Regions from separate parts of the Paraburkholderia sp. BR10954 genome, predicted to be linked through region 1. Evidence: riboswitches for the same ligand, from Rfam matches in the RefSeq annotation. Region 1 holds a riboswitch; the other holds the start of a gene.
The links. A riboswitch is a leader RNA that binds a small molecule or an ion and turns the genes downstream of it on or off. The one in region 1 is predicted to bind thiamine pyrophosphate.
Positions count from the first base shown of each region.

Region 2: it holds a riboswitch for thiamine pyrophosphate, as region 1 does, so the genes downstream of both, AB4Y34_RS22120 (FAD-dependent oxidoreductase) here and thiC (phosphomethylpyrimidine synthase ThiC) in region 1, are expected to answer to the same signal.

Region 1 covers NZ_JBFRCK010000033.1:74,870-90,763, reverse strand. The annotation lists gene AB4Y34_RS32915 (EamA family transporter) at 1-895, opposite strand, end outside; gene AB4Y34_RS32910 (pentapeptide MXKDX repeat protein) at 1,331-1,579, opposite strand; gene AB4Y34_RS32905 (molybdopterin-dependent oxidoreductase) at 1,673-2,476, opposite strand; gene AB4Y34_RS32900 (cytochrome b/b6 domain-containing protein) at 2,552-3,202, opposite strand; gene AB4Y34_RS32895 (DUF1223 domain-containing protein) at 3,252-4,115, opposite strand; gene AB4Y34_RS32890 (hypothetical protein) at 4,224-4,682, opposite strand; gene AB4Y34_RS32885 (GreA/GreB family elongation factor) at 5,284-5,685, shown strand; TPP riboswitch at 5,827-5,944, shown strand; gene thiC (phosphomethylpyrimidine synthase ThiC) at 6,033-7,964, shown strand; gene AB4Y34_RS32875 (glycine zipper 2TM domain-containing protein) at 8,115-8,339, shown strand; gene AB4Y34_RS32870 (hypothetical protein) at 8,584-9,051, shown strand; gene AB4Y34_RS32865 (L-lactate permease) at 9,270-10,868, shown strand; gene AB4Y34_RS32860 (DMT family transporter) at 11,160-12,089, shown strand; gene bamC (outer membrane protein assembly factor BamC) at 12,174-13,403, opposite strand; gene AB4Y34_RS32850 (DUF2844 domain-containing protein) at 13,803-14,264, shown strand; gene AB4Y34_RS32845 (DUF3443 domain-containing protein) at 14,335-15,591, shown strand; gene AB4Y34_RS32840 (hypothetical protein) at 15,642-15,894, opposite strand, start outside.
Region 2 covers NZ_JBFRCK010000016.1:69,946-85,839, forward strand. The annotation lists gene AB4Y34_RS22065 (tyrosine-protein phosphatase) at 250-1,125, shown strand; gene AB4Y34_RS22070 (ATP-binding protein) at 1,299-2,606, opposite strand; gene AB4Y34_RS22075 (response regulator) at 2,603-3,343, opposite strand; gene AB4Y34_RS22080 (hypothetical protein) at 3,736-3,927, shown strand; gene AB4Y34_RS22085 (DUF6726 family protein) at 3,982-4,140, shown strand; gene AB4Y34_RS22090 (hypothetical protein) at 4,144-4,857, shown strand; gene AB4Y34_RS22095 (flagellar basal body L-ring protein FlgH) at 4,971-5,642, shown strand; gene AB4Y34_RS22100 (response regulator) at 5,725-6,468, opposite strand; gene AB4Y34_RS22105 (hypothetical protein) at 6,570-7,238, opposite strand; gene AB4Y34_RS22110 (hypothetical protein) at 7,303-7,776, opposite strand; gene AB4Y34_RS22115 (ABC transporter ATP-binding protein/permease) at 8,011-9,762, opposite strand; TPP riboswitch at 10,196-10,319, shown strand; gene AB4Y34_RS22120 (FAD-dependent oxidoreductase) at 10,541-11,671, shown strand; gene thiS (sulfur carrier protein ThiS) at 11,737-11,934, shown strand; gene AB4Y34_RS22130 (thiazole synthase) at 12,042-12,857, shown strand; gene thiE (thiamine phosphate synthase) at 12,854-13,957, shown strand; gene AB4Y34_RS22140 (ABC transporter ATP-binding protein) at 14,052-14,873, shown strand; gene mlaE (lipid asymmetry maintenance ABC transporter permease subunit MlaE) at 14,870-15,637, shown strand; gene mlaD (outer membrane lipid asymmetry maintenance protein MlaD) at 15,729-15,894, shown strand, end outside.

The DNA.
Region 1 (15,894 bases):
ACGACAAGCCGACGCTGCTCAGGATCACGATCGTCGCGATCACCGTCGAGCGTGTGACCGGCTCGCCGAGCAGCAGCGCACCCAATGCAACCGCGACGATCGGATTCACGTACATGCAGCTGCTCGCGATGATCGGGCTCGTGTGGCGAATCAGATAACCGTACGCGACGAACGCGGCCATCGTGCCGATCAGCATCAGATACAGGAACGCGACGAGCGGCAGGAAATGCAGCTCGAGCATCCGCTCGCCCGCCGCCCACGCGACTAGCGTCGAGATCGCGCCGCCAAGGCCGATCTGCAGTGAGGTCGACAGAAACAGGTCCGACGGCAGCTTCAGCACTCCGGCCAGATGCGCGCCGCCGGCCCAGAACAGCGCGCCGCACAGAATCGCGAGACTGCCTCCCACCGAGCCCGGCGTGCTGTCGCCGTGACTCAGAATCACGATGCCGGCGAGCCCGAGCCCGACCGCGAACCATTCGCCGCGGCCGATCTTCTGTCCGGCGGCGGCCGCGATCACGGTCGCGAACAGCGGCACAGTCGCGACCATCACGGCCGCGGTGCCGGTGCCGACCGTGCGCATGCCGTACGCGAGCATGCCGCTCGACAGACCCACCAGCATCGTGCCGACGAGGCCCGCGTTGCGAATTTCGGCGACGCTCGGCCAGACCGGCTTGCGGCGCGCGGCGAACACGAACAGACCGATGCCGGCGAACAGGTTGCGCAAGCCCGACATCAGCAGCGGCGGGAACGAGCCGAGCGCGACGTGCACGGCGAGATAGGTCGAGCCCCACACCAGATAAACGACGGCAAGCGCGAGCGCGACCCGCCCTTTGCGCGACTGCGGCAGACGCAGCGACCAGCCAGACGGAGAAAAAACCGAGCGTTGCAGCGACATGCGTTCAGCCCGCCGTCGCCACTCGACCCGCGCGCTGCGCTCGATGCCCGCGAGGCGCCGCGCCTGCGTCGATGCCTTTCGGACGGGATGGCGGGCACCGCATCGGCGATGCGGTCTGACGGGTGAGGCTGGCGGACATGTCGGTGGAACAGTAAGACGATGGGCGGCGCAGGAAGCGCCAGAAACGGCTGTGGCGGCGGAATCGGTCAAAACGACGCGATGCAACGCGGCCGCGATGCGCGGCGACGCCGCGGGCGAAAGCCGCGGCGCGCAACGCATTATGCAGTAAGCGCCGAGTGCGCCGCGCGACAGAATCGTAACTTTTTGGTTTCCTGCAACAAAAAAGCCGGGGACGCATCCCCGGCTTCCATTCAGCGTCGAATCCGTTCGATGCTCCACGCATCGGCAGGATCGCTAAGCACCCCGCACGCGGACTCAGTTGCCCATCGCGCCCGACGCCTCGTGCTTCATGCCCATCGCGCCGCCGCCCTTTTTCATCGAATCGTGTTTCATCGCGTCCTTTTTCATGCCGTCCTTCGACATGCTGTCTTTGGACATCGAATCTTTCGACATCGTGTCTTTCGACATCGCATCGTTTGACATCGCGCCGCTCGCCTGCGCGAATGCGGCGCCGCCGCTTGCCAGCATCAGCAACGCGATCGTGGTGACTGCAATCTTCTTCATGGGATGACTCCGTTGGTGGTGGATGAATCGAAACCGGCTCGTGCCGGCGTGCTTCCGAAGCCGCTGCCGCAAGCGCGCGTGCGCCCGCATGCGTCAGGAGCCTCCGAACCAGTTGTAGCCCTGGTCGACCCAATAGCCGCCGGGATACGTATTGGTGACGAATATCTCGACGATGTGCTTCGGATTCTTGTAGCCGAGCTTGGTCGGCATGCGCAGCTTCATCGGGTAGCCGTATTTCGCGGGTAGTCGCTCGCCGTCGTAAGAGAACGTCAGCAGCGTTTGCGGATGTAATGCGGTCGGCATGTCGATGCTTTCGTAGTAGTCGTCCGCGCATTTGAAGCCGACGTACTTCGCCGTCGTATCCGCGCCGACACGCCGCAGAAAATCGCCGAATGGCGTGCCGCCCCAGCGGCCGATCGCGCTCCAGCCTTCGACGCAGATATGCCGCGTGATCTGCTCGGCATGCGGCAGCGCGTACAGTTCGGGCAGCGTCCACACGCGCTTGCCGGTCACGAGCCCGCTCAGCTTCAGCTGATAATCGGAGCCGTCGACGTGCGGCACGTCGTCGATGCCGTAGTACGCGTTGAAGGGAAACGGTCGCGTGATCTGCGCTTCCGTGTAGGTCGGCGCGAGCTGCTTGGGGTCGAACAGCGCGGCCTGGGCGCGATCGTTCAGCCGCGACACAGCGGTGAGGAAGCGGTTCACGGAAGCGTCGTCGGTCAGCGAGCAGCCGCTCAGCATCGATAGACCGCCGAGCGTCAATAGCTGCTTGCCGAACAGGCGGCGCGACGGCATCGCCAGTTCGCGCTTCGCATCGAGCAGGATCGACGCGCGGTCGAGCGTGTGGCCAACACGCTGCGTGGGCTGGTCTGCTGGTTTGTCGATTGGCTTGTTCATGATTCGGTATCCGTAGGGGGTTCGCGTCGCGCGTCGATGAGCGTGAATATCGGCATGGCCGTCAGCAGCCGCGGCTCAATGTCCGCGCAGCATCGCGAGCAACGAACGCGGCACGAGCGCGACCATCGCCAGATGCACCGCAAGAAACGCGGCCAGCAGCGACATCGCGGTGAAGTGCACGACGCGTGCGTTGTCGTAGCCGCCCATCAGTTCACGCAGCAGCGGAAACTGCACCGACTTCCAGATCGCGAGCCCCGATAGCACCAGCACGATCAGATCGGCGATCGCGAACAGGTAGGCGAATTTCTGCACCGCGTTGTAGACGCGCAGATCGTCGTGCGACAGCTTCCCGCGCAACGCGGCGATGAAATCGCGCAGCACCGCGCTCGGCGTCAGCGGCAGGAACTTGCGCACGAACCGCCCGCTCGCGAGATTCAGCGCGATATACACGAGGCCGTTGAACACCAGCAGCCACATCGCCGCGAAGTGCCATTGCAGCGCGCCGCCGAGCCAGCCGCCCAGCGTGATCGCGGTCGGAAAGCTGAACGCCGGAAAGATCGGCGACGCGTCGTAGATGCGCCAGCCCGACAGCATCATCACGATCGCCGCGAGCGCGTTCAGCCAATGCGTGATGCGCAGCCACAGCGGGTGAATGACGCCGCGCTTGGGTGCGGCTGGCGCGGAGGGTGCGCCGGGGCGCAACGCGTGCGGCGTGGGTGTGGACATGGCGGCTCTCCTCGGGCAGCGGTAGAGAATGCGGCGCGTGCGATGTCGATCAACGGCACGCGGGAAGATCGGCCGCTTGCAGCACGTCGCCGCTCGCGTCGCTTTCGACGAACGCGACCACGCCGAAGCGGTCGGCGGCGTTGTCGATCGGATCGGCTTTCGCGTCGACGCTCGCTTCGCGTAGATCGATGTCCTGACGAATCCGCGCGTGACCGGCGACGAGTGGCACGGGCCCGAACCATGCGCGCACGACGCGCTCGTGATGCAGCGTCGCGCCGCGGTTTTCGCCCGCGCCGACCTGCGTCGTCAGCGCGTTCTCGTAGACCGCAACATAGGCGCTCAACGGACCCGTGATGGCGGCTGCCGTCGTGCTGAACTGCGCATCGACATCGAACGCGCCGGGCGCACGCGGGCTCAGCGCGAGCGCGACATTGGCCTGCGCGGGTGCGGCGACGAGTTCGTCGATGCGGCGCTCGAAACTGTCGCGTTGCGACCAGTCGCGCAGCTCGCGGCCCGCGACGAATACTTCCGGCGTATAGATCGTGTGCGCGCCCGCGAGATGCGTCAGCGTCTCCTGACGTTCGGTGAAGCGATGCTGGGAAAACCGGTCGCTCCAGCCGAGGCTGTTCCAGTAGTCGACGTGCAGTGCGAGGGGCACGATGCCGTGGGCGACGCCGTTGCTTTTCCATTGACCGAGCCAACGGTCGGCGGGCGGGCAGCTATCGCAGCCCTCGCTGCTGTACAGCTCGACGAGCGCTAACCGGTGCGCGGGGCTGTGCGTCGCGCATAGGGGCGCGGCCGCATCGGCCGCACGGATGCCCGAAGCGCTCAGCACAACGAGCGCGAGGCCGGCGGCGGGCCTGGAAAAACTCGTAAAGCGCTGAAGTAGCGAGCGATTGTGCGCGGTCGACATGACGTGCTCCGATCGTAGTCTGCACGTTTGTCGAACCGCGCGGCCGGTTATGACAAGCCTCTTTTAATTTTTTTCCGGCATGGCTAGCGAGCCAAGGCTCGCCGCGACTCAGTCGTAACTAACCACTACCGTCACGCGCGTGTCCGCATCGGTGCGCCGCGCGTTCAGCGACAGCACGCCGCCCGCGCGATCGACCGCGTAGTGGCCGTCGCGGGCCAGCACGCCGTGCCCAGTGCCATCGACGAAACGCGCTGCCACCAGATCGCGCGACTGCGTGCCGCCGTTCACTTCGAGCGTGACATCGGCCCCGCTGACGACGCCCGGCGGCGCGCTGAACGTCACCGTGCGCGAGAAGCGCTGACCGGCCACGCTCGTACTATCGACGGCGACGCCAGTGGGCGCCGTATCCGCACTGATCTGCAGCGGCGGTGCGACGATCATCCCCACGAACCGGATCACGCCGCCCCTCACCGTCGATGCCGCCGGCGCCGCCAGCGGCGCGGCAAGCAATGCCACCACCGCGGCTGTGCGACCGAACGTTCGCCACCGCATTGTTTCCGCTTTCATGTGCACCTCTCTGTCAATCGGCGCGAGTCGCGTCGCGCCATTCACGCGCCATCCCGCGAATCGGTTCGCTGGAGTGCGGCCTTGCTGCACTTTGTTTAACGGCAATCCTTTGACTGGCTTGAACGCAATGCGGATCACGTCGCTTTCTTCTGGCACCGCACAAAGACGGCCGATCGACGGAGCGCGATGTCGCCAACGGAAGTGCCCGAGACAGCGTGCTAACATCAAGCTTTCGTCGCTGGTGTCGCGGGCTTCACGTTTTGCTGCGCGGCAACCTGCCGTTCGCTATTCCCATCACCTGGTCGTTTTGCCCGTGACTTCGCTGCGTCGTCCGACTTTCCGTGCTCTCGCCCGCTTGCGCCCATGCCGCCGCGCAGGCGGCTGCGCGCGCGCGGGCGTCGCGCCGCACGGCACGGGCGAGACGTCCCGAACGCTCCCGCTTCACGCCGCCCGGCGCCCTCGCTGACGTAGCCTGCCGATACCCGGGGGCCGCGTCGCCGGGCTCCGGGCTCCGGGCTTTCCCATTCGCACTCATCCGCCGACCACCCGCATGGGATCGTCGCACGCGGCCATCCTTCACCGCCTTATCGGAGTCCTGATGATGAAGAAGATCAAAACCTGCTATCTGACCGAACTCGACGTGACCCGCCTCGAGAAACATGCGGCCGCCAACGCCAAGCTGCAGCAAATGCTCGACGACGTGCTCGAACGCGCGGTAATCGTCGACTCGCACGACATCCCGGCCGACGTCGTCACGATGAACTCGCAAGCAACGCTGATCGATTCGGCGAGCGGCGAACAAATGACGTGGACCGTCGTCTATCCGCCCAACGCCGATTTCGCGCAAGGGCGGCTGAACGTATTCTCGCCGGCCGGCCTCGCGCTGCTCGGCGCGCGCCGCGGCGAGAGCATCAGCTTTACGCCACCCAGCGGCGATCAGCAAGTGCTCAAGATCGACAAAATTCTGTATCAGCCCGAAGCCGCCGACGATTTTTCGCTGTAAGCCGGCTGTTCCATTGCTGTAAGTTGCCCTGTCTGATGCGGTCTCGAAATAAGCATAGGAGCTGTCTGGATTCATCTGGACCAGTTTTTTGAATCACTCAGACAGGTTGCCAAACCGCGGGCGGGCGGTGTATCGTGTGCGCTGCTAACGCGGGGGTCCTGCGTAGCGCGGAGCTGGAGGTCCGTGTTGCGTGGGTGAGAAATACCCTTTGAACCTGATCTGGATAATGCCAGCGCAGGGAAGCGTACGGATCTCGCACCAGCCTCAACAGCGTCACCTCTTAGCGATTTCCGACCACTTCCATCTCAGTCTCCTGCTTAGCCGCCCCACTTTGTACGGAGACTTACATGAACGCCAATCCGAAGTTTATTTCCGCCGAAGCCCATGTGGACGAGGCCGCCGTCGCGCCGCTGCCGAATTCGCGCAAGGTCTACGTGACGGGCTCGCGCCCCGACATCCGCGTGCCGATGCGCGAAATCTCGCAGGCAGACACGCCCGACAGCTTCGGCGGCGAAAAGAATCCGCCGATCTACGTGTACGACACGTCGGGCCCCTACTCCGACCCCGAGGCGAAGATCGACATCCGCGCGGGTCTGCCCGCGCTGCGTCAGGCGTGGATCGAGGAGCGCGGCGACACCGAGCCGCTGACCGGTCTGTCGAGCAGCTTCAGCCGCGAGCGCGCCGCCGATCCGGCCACCGCGCAGCTGCGTTTCCCGGGCCTGCATCGCACGCCGCGCCGCGCGATCGCCGGCAAGAACGTGACGCAGATGCACTACGCGAAGCAAGGCATCATCACGCCGGAAATGGAATACATCGCGATTCGCGAGAACCAGCGTCGTGCCGAGTATCTGGAGACCTTGAAGGCGAGCGGCCCGAACGGCGCGAAGCTCGCCGCGATGATGGGCCGCCAGCACCCCGGCCAGGCATTCGGCGCGAGCGCGTTCGGTCCGAACGGTCTCAGCGAAATCACCGCGGAATTCGTGCGCGAGGAAATCGCGCGCGGCCGCGCGATCATCCCGAACAACATCAATCATCCGGAGAGCGAGCCGATGATCATCGGCCGCAACTTCCTCGTGAAGGTCAATGCGAACATCGGCAACTCGGCGGTGACCTCCTCCATCGGCGAGGAAGTCGACAAGATGACGTGGGCGATCCGCTGGGGCGGCGACACGGTGATGGATCTGTCGACCGGCAAGCACATTCATGAAACGCGCGAATGGATCATCCGCAACAGCCCGGTGCCGATCGGCACCGTGCCGATCTACCAGGCGCTCGAAAAGGTCAACGGCAAGGCCGAAGATCTGACGTGGGAAATCTTCCGCGACACTCTCATTGAACAGGCTGAGCAGGGCGTCGACTACTTCACGATCCACGCGGGCGTGCGTCTGCAATACGTGCCGCTCACCGCGAACCGGATGACCGGCATCGTGTCGCGCGGCGGCTCGATCATGGCGAAGTGGTGTCTCGCGCATCACAAGGAAAGCTTCCTGTACGAGCACTTCGAAGAGATCTGCGAAATCATGAAGGCCTACGACGTGGCCTTCTCGCTCGGCGACGGCCTGCGTCCCGGCTCGATCTACGACGCGAACGACGAAGCGCAACTGGGCGAGCTGAAGACGCTCGGCGAGCTCACGCAGATCGCATGGAAGCACGACGTGCAGGTGATGATCGAAGGTCCGGGCCATGTGCCGATGCAGCTGATCAAGGAGAACATGGACCTGCAGCTCGACTGGTGCGACGAAGCGCCGTTCTACACGCTCGGGCCGCTGACCACCGACATCGCGCCGGGCTACGACCACATCACGTCGGGCATCGGCGCCGCGATGATCGGCTGGTTCGGCACCGCGATGCTGTGCTACGTGACGCCGAAGGAACACCTCGGTCTGCCGAACAAGGACGACGTGAAGACCGGCATCATCACGTACAAGCTCGCCGCGCATGCAGCGGACCTCGCGAAGGGTCATCCGGGCGCGCAGGTACGCGACAACGCGCTGTCGAAGGCACGCTTCGAATTCCGTTGGGAAGACCAGTTCAATCTCGGTCTCGACCCGGACAAGGCGCGCGAATTCCACGACGAGACGCTGCCGAAGGATTCGGCCAAGGTCGCGCATTTCTGCTCGATGTGCGGCCCGCACTTCTGCTCGATGAAGATCACCCAGGACGTGCGCGAGTTCGCCGCGCAACAGGGCGTCAGCGATAACGAAGCGCTGCAGAAAGGCATGGAAGTCAAGTCGATCGAGTTCATGAAGCAAGGCGCGGAGATTTATCAGCGGCAATAAGCGGCTTGCGCGACGCGCGCGCGGAGTAGCGCCCTGCAGTATCGAAGCCCGCCAGCATGGCGGGTTTTTTTTATTCCGCCGCGCCCAGCAGGCACGTTGTGTGCTGACAGAGAGAAACAACTACTTCCAACAACGAAGGGAGTCAGCATCATGAAATCGATCCGTCAACTCGGTGCTCGTCTTGGCCCGGTCGCAGTCGCGCTTTCGCTCGTCGCGGGTGTCGCGGCATGCGGCGACATGTCCCCGCGCACACGCGATACCGCGATCGGCGCGGGTGTGGGCGGCGCGGCCGGCGCGGCGATCGGCGGCAGCGGCTTGTCGACGTTGGGCGGCGCGGCCGTGGGCGGTGTCATCGGTAACCAGATCGGCAAGTGAGCGGCAAGTGAGCGTTGCGTCCGATGATGCGTCTGACGATTCATACAGGACAGCCAAGCATTTATTCCGACCAGGCACCGGACTGACGAGGGCCGCGAATGCGGTGCGCCCTCGTCCCGACAGCGCACGTGGAAATAGACTGAAATATGCGGTTGCGGTTTTGCCACAGCGCTGCCGCGGCAGAAGCGTAAGCTCCTCATAACGACGTCGCGCGAGGCGGCATCGGTTCATCGAGGAGCGCGTCATGAAGTCCCGCGTCGTCACCCATCCTCGCGCGGTGCGCCTCTCGACGCCACGCGAGACATCCAGTTTTTCCGCAACGTTCGCGCGGCCCGCCGCCGCGATTTCCGCGCTCGCCTCCAGTCTGTTTTTAGCCGGCTGCTATTACCCCGCCGGCTACTATCCCGCGGGCTATTACACGTCGTACTATTCGACCGCGCCCGCGACCACAGTGGACCAAACCGCACCGGCCACCGATCCACAGCAGACGCCTCAAGCCCAGGCGCAAATGCAGGTCGCGCCGCAGGACATGCCGCCCGGTTATGCAGCCGCCGCGCCCGTGTATGTGGCACCGCCGGTGTATCCCGCCTACTATCCGCCGCCCGCTTATCCTTATCCCGCCTATTACGGCTATCCCGCCTACTATGGACCGTCGATTGCGATCGGCATTGGTGGCTACTGGGGGGGCCATTGGGGCGGCCACTGGCATTGACCTGTCTTTGGTTCGCCCGCCACCGCGCACACCCGCCCGTACTTTCCCGGCTTGACTCGCCGATATGGCGCTCTATTCTTGAAAGGTTGCACGCAGCACCCGCTTAAATCCGGCGCCGCCGCTTGGTCGAGGCCACTCGCGAGCGTCCGCCGTGCCAGAGCGACGCGCCGTCATGCGCAATCTCCCGCGTCGAATTACACAACAACGAAGGAGAGATGATGTTTCATCAACTGCTCACTCCAGTCGGTAATTCGCTTTTTGCGTCGTTTATCGTCGCCGCGCTGCCGATCATCGTCGTGCTCGCGCTGCTCGGCTGGGCGCGCAGGCCAGCGTGGCAGGCGTCGCTCGCGGGATTGATCGTCGGTTTGATCGTAGCGATTTTCATCTGGCAGTTTCCGGTCGGGCTCGCGTTGAACTCGGTCGCGGCCGGCGTCGTCTTTGCGATCTGGCCAGTGATGTGGATCGTGTTCACCGCGATCCTGCTGTACAACATCGCGCAGCGCTCGGGACGCTTCGAGGCCTTCCGCCTGTGGATGATCGACAACCTGCCGAACGACCGGCGCATCGTGCTCGTCGTGGTCGGCTTTTCGTTCGGCGCGCTGCTCGAGGGGATTTCGGGCTTCGGCACTCCGGTCGCGATCACGAGCTCACTCTTGATCATGCTCGGCTTTCCAACGCTCGAAGCGCTGGTCTTCACGCTGATCTTCAATACCGCGCCGGTCGCGTTCGGCGCGCTCGGCGTGCCGATCACGGTCCTCGGCGCGGTCACGCATTTGCCGTCCGATGTGCTCGGCAAGATGGTCGGGCGGCAATTGCCGTTCTTTGCTGTCCTGCTGCCCTTCTATGTGATCGGCGCGTACGCGGGCTTTCGCAACATGCTGCGGATCTGGCCGCTGCTGCTGGTGTCGGGCCTGAGCTTCGCGCTGACCCAGTTCGTCGTCTCGAACTTCGTGAACTACAGCCTGACCGACGTGCTGTCTTCGCTGGTTTCGCTGATCCTGACCGTGGCGTTCCTGCGGGTCTGGAAGCCCGTCGCCGATCCGAAATTCGCGATCAACGTCGATCGTATCAACGAGGTGCGCGGCAAAATCGGCGGCGTGCAGGGCTGGTATCCGTGGATCATCGTATCGGTTGTCGTGATCGTCTGGACGGTCGCGAGGATCTTCACGATCGGCGACGTCAAGGTATCGTGGCCGGGTCTCGACAAGGCCGTCTTCATCACGCTGTACAACACGCCGTACGGCGCGATCTGGGACTTCCAACCGCTTGCGACCGGCACCGCGATCCTCGTCGCGGCGCTCATCACCGCGTTCGTCGTGCGGCTCTCCCCCGCCGAGTTCTGCAAGGCGATCTCCGACACGTGGGTGCAAACGCGCATCGCGATTCTGACCGTGGCGACGATCGTCGGCCTCGCGTATCTAATGAACTACTCGGGCCTCAACTACACGCTCGGCCTCGGGGTCGCGTCGGTCGGGCCGGTGTTTCCGCTCGTGTCGGCGTTCCTCGGCTGGGTCGCGGTGTTCCTGTCGGGCAGCGATACGTCGGGCAATGCGCTGTTCGGCAATCTGCAGGTGGTGGCGGCCAAGCAGCTCAATCTGAATCCGGTGCTGATGGCGGCGACCAACTCGTCGGGCGGCGTGATGGGCAAGATGATCTCGCCGCAGAACATTTCGACCGGCGTCGCGACCACCGACTTGAAGGGCAAGGAAGGCGTCGTGTTCGCCAAGACCTTCAAGCATTCGATTCTGCTCACGGTGCTGCTCGGCGTGCTCGTGTGGGCGCAGCAGAACTTCCTGCAATGGATGATTCCGCACTGAACTCGCGCCGCTGACGGCGCAACGCAGTTCACATTGTTTCGGACGGCGCCCGCGCATCGCGGGCGTCGTTTGCAATTCCGCCGCCGCTACCGCTCCGCCGCATCGCAATTTTTCTCACATATCGGTGAGAATTGCTCGTTTGGCCTGCGCCTTCGCAGCGCTTAGCATCGACCTACCCGGACGCGGCCGTCTCCCGGATCTTGCCGTTTCATCCCGCATTGAAACGAATCGCGCGATCGCACTGTTAGGATGAGCTGGCGTCTCGACTCAACTGCGCGCGGCGCCATTCCAATGAAAGCCAGAAACCTTCTGCAACTGCTGATCCTCGCCGCCCTGTGGGGCGCATCGTTCCTGTTCATCCGCGTCGGCGTGACCGACTTCGGCGTCGCGCCGCTGATGGCGCTGCGCGTCGGCATCGGCGCCCTCTTTCTCGCGATCGTGCTGATCGCGCGACGGCCGCTGCAACAGTCCGCCACGCTGTTGCGCACGCATGCGTTGCCGCTGCTCGTTGTCGGCATCCTCAATTCGGCGGCGCCATTCTGTCTGTTCGCGTATGCCGAGCTGACGCTGTCGGCGGGCGTCACGTCGGTGATCAATGCGTGCGCGCCGCTGTGGGGCGCGCTGGTCGGCTTTCTGTGGCTGCGCGACCGGCTCAGCGCGCTGCGCACGCTCGGCCTCGTGGTCGGCTTTCTCGGCGTGCTGATGCTCGTGTGGGACCAGATCGCGACGCCGGACGGATCGGCCGCGTCGCCGCTCACCGTCGCACTCGCGGCCGGCGCCGCGCTCGGCGCCACGCTGCTCTATGGCATCGCCGCGAATTACACGAAGCGTCACCTGACTGGCGTCGACGCGCTCAGCGTCGCGACCGGCACGATGATCGGCGCGACGATCGTATTGCTGCCGCTCGCGGTGATCTACTGGCCCGCCGCGCCGATCTCGCTGCGCGCGTGGGGCGCGGTGATCGCGCTCGGCGTCGGCTGCACCGGCATCGCGTACATGCTGTTCTTCCATCTGATCGCGGTCGCCGGGCCGACACGCGCGATCACCGTGACCTTCGTGATTCCGATCTTCGGCATTCTGTGGGGCGCGCTGTTTCTGGGCGAGACGGTGTCGCCCGGCATGCTCGAAGGGTGCGCGGTGATTCTGGTCGGCACCGCGTTGGCGACCGGTGTGATCAAGCGGCTGCCGTGGGTGGGCACGCGGCGGCGCGCGGACACCTGAGGGCGCGGTCGAAAAAAAAACCGCCCGGATTGCTCCGGGCGGCTTTTTCGTCGAACCAGCGGCGTTGGCCGCGAGGCTCTCGTATCAGCGCAGCTGATAGGCCATCAGGCTCATGATCTGCTTGGCCTGCGAGCTTTCGTCGACCTGGCCCTTGTCGTCGACCACAGCCACGCGGGTCTGATCCGGCGTCACCGCGCGCACGTTCACGCGATACTCCTTGGCGACCTTCTCCTTCCGGCCGTGGAAGACCTGGCTCCAGAAGCCCTGCTCGGCCGACGACATATCCTTCGGATCGACGTAGCGCACGAAATACAGGCCGCGGCTCACGTCGCGGTCGTCGACCGTGAAATTGCTGCGATCGAGCGCGAGGCCTACGCGCAGCCACGCACGGTCATACGGGTCGCCGAGCGTGAGTTCGGTCGATGACAGCTGCGCCGACGTGTTGTTGGCCGAATCCACGTCCGGTGTCGACGGCTGGGCCGCCAGCGCGACGTTCTGCGCGACAACGGCGGCCGTCGCCGACTTCGCACCCGCCGTCGCCGCGTTCGGCGCGAACTGCGTGCCCGCAGGCGACAGCTCGGCGTTCTGCGTGCCACCCGCACCCGATTCAGCCCGCGCGAGCGAGGCCATCAGGCGCTTCAGATATTCCTGCTCGAGCGCCGGGTCGTTCGGCTTGGGTTGCCATTGGGTCGACTCGTTGTTCGTACCGGTGATCGCCTCACGCATGCCTTTCTGGCTGACGAACACGTAGGTGCCGCCCTTCGGCGCGGCTTCGAGACGCGTGCGGAACTTGTTGCGCTCCGAGCTCACGTAGCTGTTGCCCATCGCCTTCGACAGCGTGTTGCGGATAAAGCCGTCGTTGATCTGCGCGTGGGTTTCGTTCCAGTCGGTTTCCATCACGCCCTTGTCGCGCTGGTCGACGACGAGCAGGAAGCCCTGCTCCTGCCAGAAGCGGCGGATTTGCGGCCAGGCCTGATCGGGCGTTTTGTTGTCGATCACGAGCCAGCTTTCGGTGCCGTCGCGCTGGATGTGGATGCCCTGGACGGGCGGCACGACCGCAACCGCATCGCCGGCCGGCGCCTGCGCCTGCACCTGTTTGAGCGTGGACAGCGAGGTTTCGCCGCCCTGCGGCGGCAGCGAACGCTGATCGGCCGTCTCGTCGATCATGTTCGGCGGTACGGCAAGCGATACCTGCTTCGAACGGGAGTCGCTCCTATAGTCGATTTTGGTCGGCGACGAGGTACCGCAGCCGGCGACCAGCCCGCCTGCCATGAGCATTACTGCAAACCGCTTGGTGAGACGAAAATCAGTCATGTTCGGGGAATCCTTCCGCTACGCCACGGCAAGTTTCCGTGGATCAACCCAACATTTTACCGGTCCCGGCGAGGCGTGTGCAAAAACTGGGGTTTGCCCGGGACTCGCCGCATGCCACGGCGACGCAACGGCCACGGGAAAAAAGGCCGTGCCCGTCACGCTATTTGCCCTCTTATGAGGTAAATTTAACACTCAATGACACTTTCGAGTTGACCTTGGGAGTATTCCCAAAGTCTTCGCCGGATGGCCGCCGCATAAGGGCTTCCGGTTTGCCTGCGGCTTGTTTTCCCCATGGCGTGCGGTCCTGTCCGCCGCACGTGTGCAAAGACCAGAAGAAAACCGGTGCTACGTTAATCGAGTTATCTCAATAAAAATCCGGCGCCAAACGAGGAAGGCCTCATGTCCAGGTTCAATCTCCATCCATCCGCGATCGCCTCGGTGATCGCCGTCGTCGCGTGCTGCGCGAGCTTCGGCGCGCATGCCGAATTGGGCGGCACGATGCCGAGCCAGGCGGTGGCGGGCGCGAGCGCGCCGCGCACGCTGCTCAATGGCGCACTGCGCGAGCGCACGTGGACCGACGCCGGCAATACCACCATCAACGAATACGCGACCGGCACCGGCCTGATCGTCGCCTACGCATGGCAAGGCCCGACGATGCCGGATCTGCACGCGCTGCTCGGCAAATACGGCGACTCGTACAAGACCGGCGCGGCGGCGGCCGGCAGCGGCAATCTGCATTCGTCGCGGGTCGCGCGCTCCGACGTGATCGTCGAGTCCGGCGGACCGATGCGTGGCTACGTCGGCCGCGCGTGGCTGCCGGCGGCTTTGCCCGCCGGCGTCACCTCCGACGACATCCAGTGACGCGCGCGCCCCGCACGCGTCGCTCGCGCCCCCTTTCACGCCTGAGTTCCACCAGACGGACCGCCACGCCATGAAATCCGCCTTGCGTTTCCATGCCCTGCTTATGATCGTCTGCGCGGCCCTCGTCGGCTGCGGCGGCGGAGGCGGCAGTTCCTCGTCCGGCTCGTCCGGCTCCGGCTCGACACCGTCCGCGAGCGCGCCGACCAGTTCCGCGACCGCGCCAACTCCGAACGCGAACGTGCCGCAATCGACCACGCCCAACGTGCAGCCGGTCACGGTCGGCGTATCGCCCGGCAATACGCGCAACATGCTGATGACGAGCGTCACCGTCTGCCAGGCCGGCACCGGCAACTGCGCGACGATCGACGACATCCAGGTGGACACCGGCTCGAACGGCCTGCGCATCCTCGCATCGGCGCTGCCGACCACCCTGTCGCTGCCGACCATCGCCGCGGGCAGCGGCGTAAGCGCCGAATGTGCGGTGTTCGGCAGCGGCTACGCGTGGGGCTCGATCCACACCGCGGACGTACGCATGGCTGGCCAACAGGCGTCATCGATTCCGATCCAACTGATCGCCGACAGCGCGGTGCCTGGCGCACCCGCCGACTGCGCGAACTCCGGCGGCGCCTCGCTGCTGACCGTATCGAGCCTGCACGCGAATGGCATCCTCGGCGTGGGCCTGTTCCCGGTCGACTGCGGCAACGGTTGCGCGAACTCCGCGTTGCCGCGCTGGTACTACAGCTGCACGACGAGCGGCTGCAGCCCGACCGCGCAGCCGCTCGCGCAGCAGGTGACCAATCCGGTCAGCAGCTTCCCGCTCGATAACAACGGCGTCGTGATCGACCTGCCAGCCGTCGCCGATGCGGGCGCGGCGAGCGTGTCAGGCTCGCTGATCTTCGGCATCGGCACCCAGTCGAACAATACGCTTACGGGCACGAACGTTCTGAGGGCGAACTCGGCGACCGGTTACGTGACGACGAACACGGGCAGCCTGACCTATGCGGTGAGCTATCTCGACAGCGGCTCGAACGGCCTCTTCTTCCACTCGACGCAGTTCCCGTTGTGCGGCTTCTGGTACTGCCCGACTTCGACGCAGTCGGCAAGCGCGTCGATCACCGGCATCGATGGCGTGTCGAGCACGGTTTCGTTCGACATCGCCAATTCGAACACGCTGTTTTCGTCGTCGAACAACGCGTTCGACAATCTCGCCGGCAATTCGAGTCTGGGTTTCGGCTGGGGCTTGCCGTTCTTTTACGGCAAACGCATTTACACGGCGATTGCGACGCGCAATACGTCGGCCGGCCAGGGACCGTATTACGCGTTCTGAGGGTTGCCTGGGTTGGATGCGCAGCGACGGTGCGGCGCGCGGGTGCGAACTCAGCCCGCCGCGCTGGCTGGTTGTGCTGCCGGCGTGGCCAGTTGCGGCGGCGCGAGCCAGCGGAATACGTCGAGCTGTTCGCCGTGGAATGTGCACTCGGCGGCTGCCGGCGTGCGGACCCTCGACGGCTGGGCCGGCTTCGCGGCCAGCTTGGCCTCGGAGGCCGCTTGCGACGCCGATGCCGTGAGCGGCGCGGAAGCCGCGGTCGCGGACGCGCTCATCCCATGCTCGATGGTCCCCTCCACCACGACC
Region 2 (15,894 bases), on a different contig from region 1:
GTTATGTCCGCCTCGTTTGCGACAGCGCGCAAGCGTCACGCGGCATTTATTGGCGCGCACCCGGCCCTCTTTTTTTCTTACTAACCCCTACGATGTAACGCAAAACTTATTGGTCAACGTTAAACTGCGTCTGCAGCCCGGCTGCCCACTCGATCCTCCTATAACCCGTCGCCTCCGATGCCCGTCACCGCGAAAAACCGTTCGCCTTTCCGCGCCCTTACGAGCACGACCGTGCCCGTGGAGCGCGGCATGCCGGGCGAAACGTCGGCGGCGCGGCGACGCTTTCTGAGGGGCTCGGCCGGGGCGATGCTGGCCGCGGGTTTCGGCAGCACGCTGCTATCCGCGTGCGGCGGCAGTCTCGAAGCCGAGCAGCCGGCCACGCCGCGACTCGTGTCGGTCAGCAATTTCCGCGATGTCGGCGGCGCGGGTGCCGGCTATCTGACCGTCGACGGCAAGCAGATGCGGCGCGGAGTGTTCTTTCGCGCGAATGCGCTGACGCTGAGCGGCATGGACGCGGCGACGCTCGACAAGCTCGGCATCGTGTCGGTCTACGACCTGCGCACGCCCGCGGAAATCGCGCGCACCGCCGACGTGCTGCCGGGCGGCGCGACATCCGCCGCGCTGAATGTGCTCGGTACGAACGACTTCGCCACACCCCCGGTCGATTCGCCCGTCGACGCCGTCGCGTTCATGCAGGCTCAGGCGCGCGCGTATGTGACGGGCGGCCCGCAGCGAGCCGCCTATGGCGCGTTGCTCGGCGCGCTCGCCAACGGCACGGGCGCGCAGCTATTCCATTCGAACGCGGGCAAGGATCGCGCGGGCTGGGTCGCGGCGCTGCTGCTCAGCATCGCCAACGTTCCGCTCGACGTGATCATGCAAGACTACCTGCTCAGCAACGTCTATCTCGCGCCATCGATCGCTGCCCAAACCACCGCGCTGCGCGCGCAGGAAGGCGCGGCCATCGCCGCGGCGAGAGCGCCGTTGTTCGACGTCGACGAGAATTATCTGCAGGCGGGCTTCGACCAGGTCCAGGCGAGCTACGGCACGATGGCGAGCTACCTGACGCAAGGCCTCGGTCTTTCAACGGCGACGGTCGACGCGCTGCGCAATCGGCTCGTGCATTGACGCACTTCGGCCGTCCGATAGCGAAAAAAAAGTCCGCCCCAGAGGAGCGGGCGGACGGAGAAGGGCGGCATCGAGGTTGCCGGGGGCGACTATAAGGCCGCGACCCGCGCGACGGCCGATGCGGTAAGGGCAGGTAAGTGCCCCGGTCCGCGTCCCCTTACCTGCGAGCATCCTCACGTCAGCGCCGGGTCCACCGGCAATTCGATCCGTACGTCGAGCCCGCCCCGCGCATGATTGCGCACGAGGCAGCGTCCGCCGCGATGGTGCGCGAGCCGCGCGACGATCGCGAGACCGAGCCCGCAATGGCCTTCGCCGCCGCGCGCGGCGTCGAGCCGCACGAACGGCTTCATCGCCGCGGCGATGCGGTCGTCGGGAATGCCAGGGCCGTGGTCGCGCACGCTGATGATCCAATGACCGTCGTTGCACGCGGTTGAGATTTCCACCGGCGGCATGCCGTGTTCGAGCGCGTTGTCGACGAGGTTCGTCACGAGCCGGTCGAGCAGCGTGCGCGGCAGCTTGAACGAGGGGCCAGCGCGCAAGTCGAGTGCGAAAAGCTGGGTTTCGGCGGGGTCCGCCGCTTCGGCGGTTTCAGCGGCCTCCGCGTAATCGCCCGAGGAAAACTGCTCGCGCAAGAACTCGTCGACTTCGACCGGCGGTCCGGCGTCCGCCGATTGGCCCGCGAATTCGAGGAACTGCTGGACGATGTTGGTCAGCGAATCGACGTCGCGGATCAGGCCGACACGCTCGTTTTCGTCGACCAGCACGCTCGCGCGCAGCTTCAGGCGCGTGAGCGGCGCCTTCAGATCATGCGCGACGCCGGCGAGCATCACCGCCTGGTCGTCGCCGGCTTCGTTCAGGCGGCGCATCATGTCGTTGAACGAGCCGATCAGATCGCGCAGTTCGCGCGGACCCTGCACCGGCACGGGTTCAGGGCGGCCGCCCGAGCCGAATGCGCGCGACGCATCGGCGACGCGCAGCAACGGCCGTTGCATCTGCCAAACCGCGAACAAGGACAGGATCAACCCGGCGGCCAGCATCGAGACCGATTCGATCAGAAAGCGCGGCGGCGGCGGGACATCGACCGGCACGACGACCCAGTTCGACTTGCCCGGAACCAGCACCCACAGTTGCGGCGGACGCAGATCGTCGACGGCGATCTGCGTGCCGGCCGGCAGGTTCTCGCGCAGATGCCGGCTCAACTCGACCAGCACATGCTCGTGCGGCTCGCGCAGATGCACGCTGGTCGGCATGTTCCAGGTGGGTACCAGATGCACGCGCATCGCCGGCGCGAGCGCGGCGCCCTTGATCGGCTCGCCGTTGATTGCCTGCAGCACCAGCAGAATGCCGCGCGCGAAGCCGTCGATTTCATGGCGCGGCGGCTGCATCGTCACCAGCACGAACCAGCTCGCCTGAATCGCGAACAGCACCGCCGCCGACAGCAACGCCATTCTGCCGAACAGCGTGTTCAGCGGATTTCTCATGCGCCCGGGGCCGCCCCGTCCTCGAAGGGGGTGCCATTGGCGTCGGGCACGAACACATAGCCCTTGCCGCGCACCGTTTGCACATAGCACGGGTTCGACGGGTCGTCCTCGATCACGCGGCGCAGGCGCCAGATCGGCACGTCGAGGCTGCGGTCGCGGAACGCGAGGTCGTCGCGATGCACGAGATCGTGAATCAGCACGCGCGACAGCACCTTGTACGGATTGTTGACGAAGATTTTCAGCAGCGCGAATTCGCTGTCGCGCAGCGGCAGCTTGGCGTCGTCGCGGGTCAGCGAGCGCGTCGCGAAGTCCAGTTCGAACGGACCGAAGCGATAGCGCTTGCGTGCTTCCGGCGCGCTCGTGGTGGACGGCCCGCGCCGGCGCAGCACGGTCTGGATGCGCACCAGCAGTTCGCGCGGATCGAACGGCTTGGTCAGATAGTCGTCCGCGCCGAGCGACAGACCGACGATGCGATCGGCCACCGTGCCGCGCGCGGTCACGAAGATCACCGGGATGTCGTCGCCGGCGGCGCGCAACGCGGTGAGCGCGCGCAGGCCGTCGGTGTTCGGCATCATGATGTCGAGCACGACGACCGACGGCCGCTCACGCTCGAGGCGACGCTGCAAATGAGTGCCGTCATGCAGCACGGACGCATCGAAGCCGTTCGACTGCAGAAACTTGCAAAGCAGATCGCGTACGACCGGATCGTCGTCGACGATAAGGACCTGTGGATTCATGGCGAAATTCTAGACTGGCGCGCCCGACGCGCGACCGCGCATTTCCTTACCAACGCTTACTGTGCGCCACGTGGCGCTGGCGGGCTTGCGCCGGGGCGGATCAGCGAAGGTTCTGCGCCTACTTTAGCACTGCCTGATCCTGCTCTCCGCAACGACCGCCACGCGATGACAACGCCTGGCAAGCACTCGAAAGCCCTCGCAAGACCACGGAACGCATCGTAACAACCGCGCGAAAGCATGCTTTGCTTCGCCCATCGTCGGCGCCTGCGCGGCGCGATGATTCGTTCCGCAGCAAGTCGCGCCGCACGCCGAACGAGGCCAGCTGCCTCGGATGACGGCTCGCGGCGCTCAACCGACACCCGCGCGCAATGCGCGCCTTTGCGAGGTCCATCATGACGATCCACAACACCCTCAGTTCCACGCCGTTCTCCACGCTGGCGAAGACGCCAGCCACGGAGAAGTCCGCCAGTTCCAGCACCACTGGTGCAGCGGCGAAATCGCAGCAAAGCAGCGCGCTCGCGCAGCCTGCACTGCCTGCGCCGGGGACGGGGCTCATCGGCCATCTGGTCAACACGACCGCGTGAACCGGCGAGGTCCGCGTGCCGTTATCCAGAACTACTGAGCATCGGCGTCGCATCGTGGCGTGGCTCGTTGCCGGCGCGCTGCTGTTGCCGCTCGGCGGCTGCGGCGCCGCGGCGCTGCCATGCCGGGTCACGGCGGCGACCTTGAAAGTGCTGCCGGTCGTCGGCCATGCGGCGGCGACGCCTTTCGACATGTGTGCTTCCGCGATCGATTGAATCATGATGCTCACCAGGATGGTTGGTGCATTGATGCTGCTCGGCGGTGTGCTGTCGTGCGCCGCGCATGCGCAGCCTGTCGCGCGCAGTCCGAAGGCGGCCAGCGCGGCATCGAATAGCGTCGTCACCGACACGCGGCGGCGCTCGCCGGATGCGCCGTTTTCATTTCGCGGCGTCGCGCTCGGCATCACGATCGACGAATTCCGCGCGGGCTCGGCCGTGCGCGCGACGCCGGTCGGGAGCGTGCCGATCTGCGAGACCGACGTGCAGGCAGGTGCGCTCGGCATGCGGCTGAAATCGCACGATAGCCTGAGCGTCGCGTGCCGCTGGGCGCATCGCGATGATCAGCGCTGGGCGGTCTCGCAGGCGGTGGTCGATGGCGCGCCGGCGCTCGAACACGTGATGCGCTTCACGCGCATCGACGGGCAAGGCGCATTGCGTCTCTACGAGATGTCGTTCGTGCTCGACGAGCTGACCGCGGAGGATCTGCGCGACGCGCTCGAGGATCGTTATGGGCCGCCGCGTCTCGCGACGCGCAACGCGGCGGCGCCGGCCGCGATGCCGATGTACGTATGGGAGAACGCGGTCAGTTCGATCACGCTGTGCTTTCTGCCGGGCAGCCGCAACGGTACGCTCACGTATCTGCTGAAGGGCTCGGATGCGTGGATGAAAGCGGTCGTGCGGCAGTGGCAGGCGAGCGGCGCCGACGCGGGCTGATGATTGCCTGCCAAGCCTGATTATCGGTGCGAACCCAACGCCGAAAGCGGATGGCGTCTGGCTAGCGCTGCCACGCTTTAACTCCTTTTCATCTTTCTCGCCACGGAGCCAGCATGACCGCACTACGACTCATCCTGGTGCTCGGCGCCGCGAGCTGTCTCGCGGCCTGTTCGAATACGCAGACCAGGTCGATCGTCGAAACGCCGATGGCGCCGCCGCTTGCGTCCGCGCCGTTGAACGTCAACACGCAAGGCGCGATCTATCAGGCCGGCGCGCCGCTGCTGCTGTATGAGACGCCGCGCGCGCAGCATATCGGCGACGTGCTGACGATCCGGCTGTCCGAATCGTATAGCGGCAACAACAGCGCGAGCGCATCGGCGAACCGCGCGAGCAGCATCACCGCGACCGCCGCGGACCAATCGACGAACGCCGCCGCGCGGCTCGCGAAACTGTTCAATATCGGCTCGGCCAGCACCGACTACAAGGGGCAAGGCAATCTGCGCGACATCAGCGATATGACGGGCACGCTCGCCGTGACTGTGATCGGCACGGTGTCGGGCGGCAATCTGGTCGTGTCGGGCGAGAAGGTGATCGCGATGAGCGGTACCCGCGACCGTCTTCGGTTGTCGGGCATCGTCAATCCCAAGGATATCGAAGCAGGCAATTACGTTGCGTCGAGCAAGGTCGCGAACGCGCGCATCGAACAGGCGGGCCTCGGCATGGTCAACGACGCGACGACGATGGGTTGGCTGCAGCGGATGTTTCTGAGTGTGCTGACGTTTTGACCGTCAGCCGCGTCAGCGCGCTGCGCGTTGTGCGCGACACGCAGGTCACATCAACCGGCTCGGATCAGATCGACTCGCGCCGCTAGCCGAGCGTCGGCGCGAGCCCGCGTTCGGCCGCGCCGAGCTCGCCATCCGGCACGAACACATAGCCGCGTCCCCACACCGTCTGCACGTAGCGCGGTTCCGATGGGTCCACTTCGATCAGCCGACGCAAGCGCCAGATCGATACGTCGAGACTGCGATTGCGATGCGCTTCGCTATTGCCGTGCAGTTTCTCGAGCAACTGCGCACGTGTGAGCACGGTCATCGCGTGCGTGACGAACACCTTCAGCATCGCGAATTCGCTCGAACGCAGCGTGATGCGTTCGCCGTCGCGGCGCAGTTCGCGCGCGGGGAAGTTCACTTCGAAGCGGCCGAAATGATAGGGCGCGCGGTGCTCGGGCGCGCCCGGCGCGATCGAGCCGCGACGACGCAGCACGGTGCGAATACGCGCGACGAGCTCGCTCGGTTCGAACGGCTTGCCGAGATAGTCGTCAGCGCCAAGTTCGAGGCCGATCACGCGATCGATCGGATCGGCGCGCGCGGTCAGCAGAATCACGGGAATGTCGTCGCCGGCGACGCGCAACGCGCGCAGCGCGCTGATGCCATCGAGCTCCGGCATCATGATGTCGAGCACGACGAGCGCGGGACGCTCCTGCTGCAATCTGCGCTGCAACGCCAAGCCATTTTCGAGCGTGGAGACGTTGAAGCCGCGCCCGTGCAGATATTCGCTGACGAGCTCGCGTACGATGGGATCGTCATCGACGATCAGGATGGTCTGGTTCATTCAGGTCATCTTAGTGATGCGCACGGGCCGCGCAAAGCGCATACCGCTTTCCAATCCTTTCCCGTGTAAGGCGCTGCAAGCGAACGCACAGCCGCGGGTCTTCAGCGGGTCGGCGGGAAGGCCTGCGAGGTTTGCAGGGTCTGCTGTTGATGCTCCTGGCGCGCGAAATCGGTCCGATCGACGACCATCCGCTCGATCAACCCGCCGAGCTTCACCGAGGCCGACGAGAAGCGGTCGGTGTTCAGGCCGCCGGTCTGATAGCGCGCGGTGACCAGAATGCGGCCGCTCTGGATCAGCGTCAGATCGATGATCGACAGGTACTGGATGGATTCGTCGCTGAACGAGCGGCGCCCATAGTCGATCGCGGCGTTGTAGACGAGCCGCGCTTCGCAGCCGGCCGGCGAGGTCCCCGGATTGTAGACGTCCGAACGAATGCCGCGCCGCTCGAGCGCGAGCTGCAGCGCCGGCACGAAATCGCCGACCGACACCGTCGGATTCACTTCGATGCACACGTGCTGCACATCGGCGGGCCGGCCGTTGACGAAGGTCGGCGACGAGTAGTTCGACGCGATCGCGTAGCCGGCCTGGATCACGGAACCGGTGGCGTCGGCGGCCTGGATCAGCGTCCATGCGCAGCCGTCGAGCGTGAGCGTCAGCGTCGCGGCGAAGGCGGCGAGGGCGCAGCGACGCCGGGATATCAGCGAGGCGATCGGACCGAGGCGCGAAGGCTTGGTTGCGGCTGGCGCGCGCACGGTTGGCGGCGAGGTCATGAGGCAGCGCCCGATCCCGGTCACGAGATTCGCTGGGTCATCGAAAGCAGCGACGGCCGCGCGCTCAGCGCGTCACGCGCACTCGCAGTTCGTTCTGGCCTTGCACGCTCGCGGTGACGTTCACGCGGCGCGCGTCGATGGTCACGACGAAATGCTGGCGCACCGGTGTGTTGACGTCGTGCACGACGCGCGGAAAGCAGGCGGCGATGTCGGCGCCGAGTTCTTCGAGCGGATCGTTGATGACGCCGTCGGCTTGCCAGTGCGCGCGCCAGTGGCAGTCGTACGCGTGCGCGGTAGCGCGGCAATCGTCGGAATGGGAGACGCCCGGCAGTTGCGCGGCGGTCTCGTTCGGCAGTTGCCGGAAATCGCTCGCATCGACGATGTGCGTGAGCGCCGCGCAGATATCCGCGGGCTGGTTCGGCTCGGCGGTTTGCGCGGCGTCGACGGCGTTCGTGAAGAGCAGCGCCGCGCCGCAGGCGAGCGCGAGGCGCGGGAGCAAAGTCGGGAGCAGAGGTGAAACACGGCGAGCGAATGACATGGGCGAGAAGTCCGGAGAGCGGTTGCGATCAAAGACGTGACTGACGTCAACGAAGGCCGACGCATGGCGCGGCCCGTACGACTATCGTCGCTGCTCGCGGGCATTTTCAAAGCGCGGAACAGCTTGCGCGCTTCGCAAATGCTTCCGAACTCTTCTCGTGTCTTTCCGGATGTTGCGCACGACGCGCGGGGGCGGCGTCGTGCGCTTAATTGAAGTGAGCGCTGTGCGCGTCGCTCACGCCGCTATCGCTTCGGCCGAACGCTCGACGTCGAGCGTTTCGTCATGGAACGCAGCAAGCGATTCGCGATGCGCGACGCTGACGATCGCCGCCTTCGGCAGCCGCTCGGTGAACAGTCGATAGAGCCGCGCCTCGTTTTCCGCGTCGAGCGCGCTGGTCGCTTCGTCGAGGAACAGGTAGTCGGGCTTGTGCAGCAGCACGCGCGCGGCGGCAAAGCGCTGCTGCTCACCCGGCGACAGCACGCGGGTCCAGTGCCCCGTTTCCTGCAGACGGTCCGCGTATTCCGACAGATGGCAGGTGATGAGCGCGTCGCGGCATTCGTCGTCCCCATAGGTGTCCGCCGCCGACGGATACGCGAGCGCCGCCTTCAGCGTGCCGATCGGCATGTAGCTGACCTGCGGAATGAACATCATGCGCGCGTTGACCGGCGCGTCGATCGAGCCGTCGCCGAACGGCCACAGGCCCGCGAGCGCGCGCATCAGCGTGCTCTTGCCGGCGCCCGACGGACCGCGCACGAGCCAGCGCGAGCCCGGCCGGATCGCGATATCGCGGATGCGCGACAGCGGGTTGCCATTGGGCAGCGCGAGCGTGAGGCTGTCGGTGGAAAGCGAGTTGCTGTCGACGAAATGCAGATTGATGCCGCCGTGTTCCGTGGCCGGCGACACCGATTCCTTCAGACGCGGCGAATGCACGACGCGCTTGAATTCGCGCAACCGGTTCACGGTCGCGCGCCATTCGACGAGGCTCGTATAACTGTTGATGAACCACGAGAACGAATCGCTGACGGTGCCGAACGCGCTCGAAATCTGCATCAGCACGCCGAACGTGAATGCGCCCGCGAAGTAGCGCGGCGCGGCGACGACGATCGGGAAAATGATCGCGATCTGGCCGTAGAAGCTCAGCACGAAGGTCAGGCGCTTCGTGTACTTCATCACCTGCCACCAGTTGTCGCGGATGCGGCCGAACAACGTGCGCGCGTTCGTCTTCTCGGTTTCCATGCCGTTGTAGAACGCGATCTGCTCGGCGTTCTCACGCAGCCGGATCAGACCGAAACGGAAATCCGCCTCGACTTTCTGCGCCTGATAGTTGATCGACACGAGCGGATGGCCGACCTTCTGCATAACGAGCGAACCGACCACCGCATACAGCGCGGCGGCCCAAACCATGTAGCCGGGGATATGCAGCGGCGTGCCGCCGAGCGAAATACTCAGCGCGCCCGCGAGCGTCCACAGGATTGTGATGAACGACACCAGCGTGACGACGGTCGACAGCAGATCGAGCGTCAGCGACAGCGTGGTGGTCGCGAACGACTGCAGGTCGTCGCTGATCCGCTGGTCGGGGTTGTCGGCGAGGCGGTCGCGCTCGATGCGGTAGAACGCGCTGTCGTTGAGCCACTCGTTCAGGTAGCGGGTGGTCAGCCACTGGCGCCAGCGGAAGCCGAGCATCTGACGCAGATAGCGTCCATACACGGCGAGGATGATGAAGCCGAACGCGAGTCCGGTAAAAATCATCAGCAGATGCGGGAAGTCGTGGACGTTCTTCTCCTGCAGCGCGTTGTAGAAGTCCCTGCTCCAGCTATTCAGGCGCACGTTGATCCAGACGACGAGCAGGTTCATCACGATGATCGTAATGAGCAGTCCCCATGCGATGCCTCGTTCCTCGGAAACCCAGTAAGGCTTGATCAGGCTCCAGGCGGAGACCTTTTCGTCGGACGGCAGCGCGGGGCTGGCGGAAGTATGTGGTGTCATGAGCGTCCTGATGAAGTGCTGACCCGAAGTGCATTCCGGCGGCGTACGGGTCCGATCTGGTTGACCCATGTCGGGCGATCCCGCTGACAGCCGGCCCTTTGCGAGGCCGTGGCTGAGGCGGGTCTGCGATACCTGGCCGGGCATCGCGCCCTCGCGCTCGATGCACGCGAGTCCGGACGGGCGCCCGATTCTGGCGTGACGCCCTTAAGCGAAAATTAATTTTTCGGGGCCGGCGTCCGCCGGGATGCCACTGCCACGCATGCGGCCACGAGGGTCGCGCGCGCCGCGTTTTTTCGGCACCGGTCACGGCATTGTGCCAGAGCGCCGGGCCGATTCGCATCGGCATCTCGCTAGACGGTGCCAGATCAAAATCGCGGCAGCGACGGCGGACCGCTGGTTTGCGGGCGCCGCGCCTTTTATGGTCTAATGACCTGCGACGAAACAGGGGTGCTTCGCCCACAGGCGGCATGATTTTCATGCCGGGGCGGCGAGGCTGAGAGAGACCCTTTGCACCCGATCCGGGTAATACCGGCGCGGGAAGTTTCCGGAAGCAACCGTCTTCCATTCCCCGCCGGGCGGCGAGCGCAGCTCACATGCACACGCCGTGACCGGCCGGCTTCACCCGCCGGTTTCGTCCTGGGTACGTGCGTTTTTGGCCGTACGGAAAGGACTCGATGACCGCCTATTCTTCAGACATGCATCTTTCTCTTCGTCACGCCGGCTCCGGCGTGCCGTGCCGCTTTGGTTTCGCCCGCGGCTGTCAAACGGAGCGGGTGCGATGAGCCATTCCGCTCGACCGGATTTCGCCGTGCTCGGCGGCGGTTTGTGCGGCCGGCTGGTCGCGTGGCACCTCGCGGGCGACGGACATCGCGTGTCGCTCTATGAGCGCGGCGATGCCGCCGGCTCGCAGGCTGCCGCGTGGGTCGCCGCGGCGATGCTCGCGCCGCTGGCAGAAGCCGCCAGCGCCGAGCTGCTGATCACACGGCTCGGTGCGAGTTCGCTCGAAAGCTGGCCGCGGGTGCTCGCCGAACTGCCGGAGCCGGTGTTTTTCCAGCGCAACGGCACGCTCGTCGTCTGGCATTACGCGGATCGCACGGAGGCGCCGCTGTTCGAGCGCCGCGTGCGCGCGAACGCGCCGGCCGAGTTGCTCGACGGCGGCTTCGTCGCGCTTTCCGGCGCGCAGCTCGGCGCCGCCGAACCCGCGTTGGCCGGCCGCTTCAATCAGGGCTGGCTACTGCCGCGCGAGGGCCAGCTCGACAACCGCCAGGTGCTGTCCGCGCTCGCCGCGGGGCTTGCCGAGCGCGGCGTCGACACGCACTGGAACACGCCGATCGACGACGCGTCGCTGCCCGACGCCGGTATCACGATCGATTGCCGCGGGCTCGGCGCAAAGCCTGTGCTGCCGACGCTGCGCGGCATCCGCGGTGAAGTTGCGCGCGTGCATGCACCTCACCTGCAGCTGACTCGCCCGGTGCGGCTGCTGCATCCGCGCTACCCGCTGTATATCGCGCCGAAGCAGAACGGCCTCTACGTGATCGGCGCGACCGAGGTGGAGGGCGAGGACATGTCGCCCGTCAGCGTGCGTTCGGCGCTCGAGTTGCTGAGCGCGGCGTTCTCGGTGCATCCGGGCTTCGGCGAGGCGCGCATCCTCGAGCTGAATTCGCAGTGCCGGCCGACCTTGCCCGATCACCGTCCCGCGCTGCTGTGGGACGGCGCGCGCACGTTGCGCGTGAACGGCCTGTATCGGCACGGCTTTATGATCGCGCCGGAAGTCGCCGACGAAGCCGTACGCTTCGCGAGCGCGCTGCTCGACGGCCGTGTCCGGGACGCCGACGCATTCGCCGGCTGGCGGCGCGACGCACGCTGGAGCGAGCTGTTCCAACAGCATTTCGCGCGTGAGCCGGCCTGAGCGTAGCGGCAAACGTGCCGCACGCGATGCCGCTTGCGCCATCGATTGAACCGTATTCGAACACCATGGACATTCATATCAATCAGAAGCCGTTGTCGCTGCCCGAGGGCGCGACTGTCGCCGATGCGCTTGCCGCCTTTGGCGCGCGTCCGCCGTTCGCGGTCGCGCTCAACGGCGATTTCGTCGCGCGTGCGCAGCATGCGGCGCGCGCGCTGCAAACGGGCGATCGGCTCGACGTCGTGCAGCCGGTCGCGGGCGGCTGAGCGCGCTCGCGCCAGCCTGCTGCTTACCGAATGCAACAACCGTCGCCGAAAACCCATTGCCGTCACGCGGTCGGTTCTAGCCGCGACGGCAAACCAGGATGATGCAAATGACTTCACACGAGAGCGCCGACGCGCTGACCCTATACGGTCAAACTTTCGCAAGCCGCGTGCTGCTCGGCACGTCGCGCTACCCGTCGCTGCAATCGCTGTCAGATTCGATCGACGCCGCGCGCCCCGGCATGGTCACCGTCGCGCTGCGCCGTCAGATGAACGAGGGCAACGCGGAAGCCGGCTTCTTCGATCTGCTCAAGCGCCACGGCGTGCCGCTGCTGCCGAATACGGCGGGCTGCCTGAGCGTCGGTGAAGCGGTGACGACCGCGCACATGGCGCGCGAAATCTTCGAGACCGAGTGGATCAAGCTCGAACTGATCGGCGACGACTACACGTTGCAGCCCGACCCGGTCGGGCTGATCGAGGCCGCCGCGCGGCTCGTCAAGGATGGCTTCAAGGTGCTGCCGTACTGCACCGAAGATCTGGTGATCGGCCGCCGTCTGCTCGACGCCGGCTGCGAGGCGCTGATGCCGTGGGGCGCGCCGATCGGCACCGGCAAGGGCGTGGTCAATCCGTACGGGCTGCGCGTATTGCGCGAGCGGTTGCCGGACGTGCCGCTGATCGTCGATGCCGGGCTCGGCGTGCCGTCGCATGCGGCCCAGGTGATGGAGTGGGGCTTCGACGGCGTGCTGCTGAATACGGCGGTGTCGCAGGCGACGCACCCCGACGCGATGGCGCGCGCGTTCGCGCTGGGCGTCGAGGCGGGCCGGCAGGCGTATCTCGCGGGCCCGATGGCCGAGCGCGAGAGTGCGCACGCGAGCACGCCGGTGGTCGGCATGCCGTTCTGGCATCAGGATGGAGGTGTGGCATGACGCAGTCGTTGACGCTGAAGGACCGCGATCTGTTCTGGCCGACGGCCGACGAACTCATCGAAGCCGCCGAGCGCATCCGCGCGCGGCTTGGCGACTGGCCGCCGACCCACGCGCCGTGGCGCATCTGCCTGATCGCGCCGGACGAACCGAACGGTGGCGACCTGATCGTGGTCGCCGACGCGCAGCAGCACGGCGAGCAGATCGCGCGCTGGCTGACGCGGGGCGCGGGCGTGATCGTCGCTGCGGAAAACCGCGCGACGCTGCATCTGGGCGGTGAGAAATACGGCCTCGAAGGCCATCTGGCGGAAGACTGGATTCCCGCGCTGGCCGCGTTCCTCGACTGCGGTTTCGATCCGCACGACGCGCTGGTGCTCGCGCTCGCGTGGCGCGACGGCGACGAGACCCGCGCCGACGACGCTTTCCCGTCCGACCTCGGCCGCTTTCCGCGCCTTACCGACCTGCCGCCGGCACCCGCTAGGGCGTTCCCGCGCTGCCCGGAAAAGCTCGGCTTGTATCCAGTGCTGCCGACCGCGGACTGGGTCGAGCGGGTGGTCGGGTTCGGCGTGAAGACGGTGCAGTTGCGCCGCAAGTCGGCCGAGCCCGCCGACGAACTGAAGCGCGAGATCGCCCGCTGTGTGGCGGCCGGCCGCGCGCACGACGCGCAGGTGTTCATCAACGATCACTGGCAGGCGGCGCTCGAGGCGGGCGCGTACGGCGTGCATCTCGGCCAGGAAGACGTTCATACTGCGGATCTGTCCGCGCTGGCCGACGCGGGCATCCGTCTGGGCCTGTCCACGCACGGCTTTTACGAGATGCTGAAGGCGCTGCATTTTCGTCCGAGTTACATTGCATTGGGCGCGGTGTTCCCGACCACGACCAAGGTCATGCCGACCGCGCCGCAGGGCTTGCGGCGCCTCGCACGCTATGTGCGGCTGCTCGACGGTGTGGTGCCGCTCGTCGCGATCGGCGGGATCGATCTGCAGGTGCTGCCGGAGGTGCTCGCGACCGGCGTCGGCTGCGCGGCGGTGGTGCGCGCGGTCACCGAAGCGGCAGACCCGGCCGCCGCCGTTTCTGCACTGCAACACACGTTTACGCAATAATCGTCAGGCATAGTCAAGGAACGGGGCACCTCAACGCAGCTTTTGCATGATGGCCCTATAATTCGGCCTTCCGTGTAAAAGGATTGTCAGTTTGGTGCCTTCCTCCCCCGAGACCATACTCGAGCTGCGCGACGTCGACTTCGGCTACGGCGACCGGCTCGTCCTGTCGAATCTGAATCTGCGCTTTCGCCGCGGTCAGGTCGTCGCGGTCATGGGCGGCTCGGGTTGCGGCAAGACCACGGTGCTGCGGTTGATCGGCGGCCTCGTGCGCGCTCAACGCGGCCAGGTGCTGTTCCATGGCCAGGACATCGGCGGGCAGACGCGCGAAGGCCTTTACGCGCTGCGCCGCAAGATGGGCATGCTGTTCCAGTTCGGCGCGCTATTCACCGACATGTCGGTGTTCGAGAACGTCGCCTTTTCGCTACGCGAGCACACCGATCTCCCCGAAGAACTGCTGCGTGACCTCGTGCTGATGAAGCTCAACGCGGTCGGCCTGCGCGGCGCCCGCGATTTGCTGCCGTCGGAGATTTCGGGCGGCATGGCGCGGCGCGTCGCGCTCGCGCGCGCGATCGCACTCGATCCCGAACTGATGATGTACGACGAACCGTTCGCCGGCCTCGACCCGATCTCGCTCGGCATCACCGCAAATCTGATCCGCACGCTGAACCAGGCGCTCGGCGCGACGTCGATTCTCGTCACGCACGATGTGCCGGAATCGTTCGCGATCGCCGATTACGTGTACTTCCTGTCCAGCGGCGGGGTGCTCGCCGAAGGCACGCCGGACGAGCTGCGCGCGTCGACCGACCCGACCGTGCGGCAGTTCATCGACGGCGCGCCGGACGGCCCGTTCAGATTCCACTATCCTGCGCAGACGCCGCTCGCGGCGGACTTCGGCATCGGCGGAGGCCAGTCATGATCAGTACGATCGGTCGCTCGGTCATCACCGGGCTCGGCACCGCCGGCTACGCGACGCGCTTCTTCCTGCGGCTCGTGCTCGAAATTTTCCCGCTGCTGCGCCGTCCGCGTCTTGTCACGAAGCAGATCCACTTCGTCGGTAATTATTCGCTCGTGATCATCGCGGTATCGGGGCTGTTCGTCGGCTTCGTGCTCGGGCTGCAGGGCTATTACACGCTGAACCGTTATGGCTCCGAGCAAGCGCTCGGGTTGCTCGTCGCGCTGTCGCTGGTGCGCGAGCTCGGGCCGGTCGTGACCGCGCTGCTGTTCGCCGGGCGCGCGGGCACGTCGCTGACCGCCGAAATTGGCCTGATGAAGGCCGGCGAGCAGCTCACCGCGATGGAAATGATGGCTGTCGATCCGGTCAAAGTCGTGATCGCGCCGCGCCTGTGGGCGGGCATTATCTCGATGCCGATCCTCGCGGCGATCTTCAGCGCGGTCGGTGTGCTGGGTGGTTACGTGGTGGGCGTGCTGCTGATCGGCGTCGATGCCGGCGCGTTCTGGTCGCAGATGCAAAGTGGCGTCGACGTTTGGCGCGATGTCGGCGCCGGGGTCGTCAAGAGCGTGGTGTTCGGTCTCGCGGTGACCTTCGTCGCGCTGTTTCAGGGCTACGAGGCAAAGCCGACGCCGGAAGGCGTGTCGCGCGCGACGACCCGCACGGTCGTGTACGCGTCGCTCGCGGTGCTCGGGCTCGACTTCCTGTTGACCGCACTGATGTTCAGCTAAGGCCGCGCAGCGTGCCGACTGCCGGCGGCGTACGATGCGCCGCGCACGGCGGGAAGCGGCGGCGGCGCGGCGGATTCACTTTGGGATGACGATGAAAAAGAATGTTCTCGACTTCTGGGTCGGCCTGTTCGTGGTGCTGGGTTTCGTGGCGTTGCTGTTTCTTGCGCTGAAGGCCGGCAATATGAGCTCGCTGTCGTTCCAGGCAACCTACCCGGTCAAGCTCAAGTTCGACAACATCGGCGGGCTGAAGCCGCGCG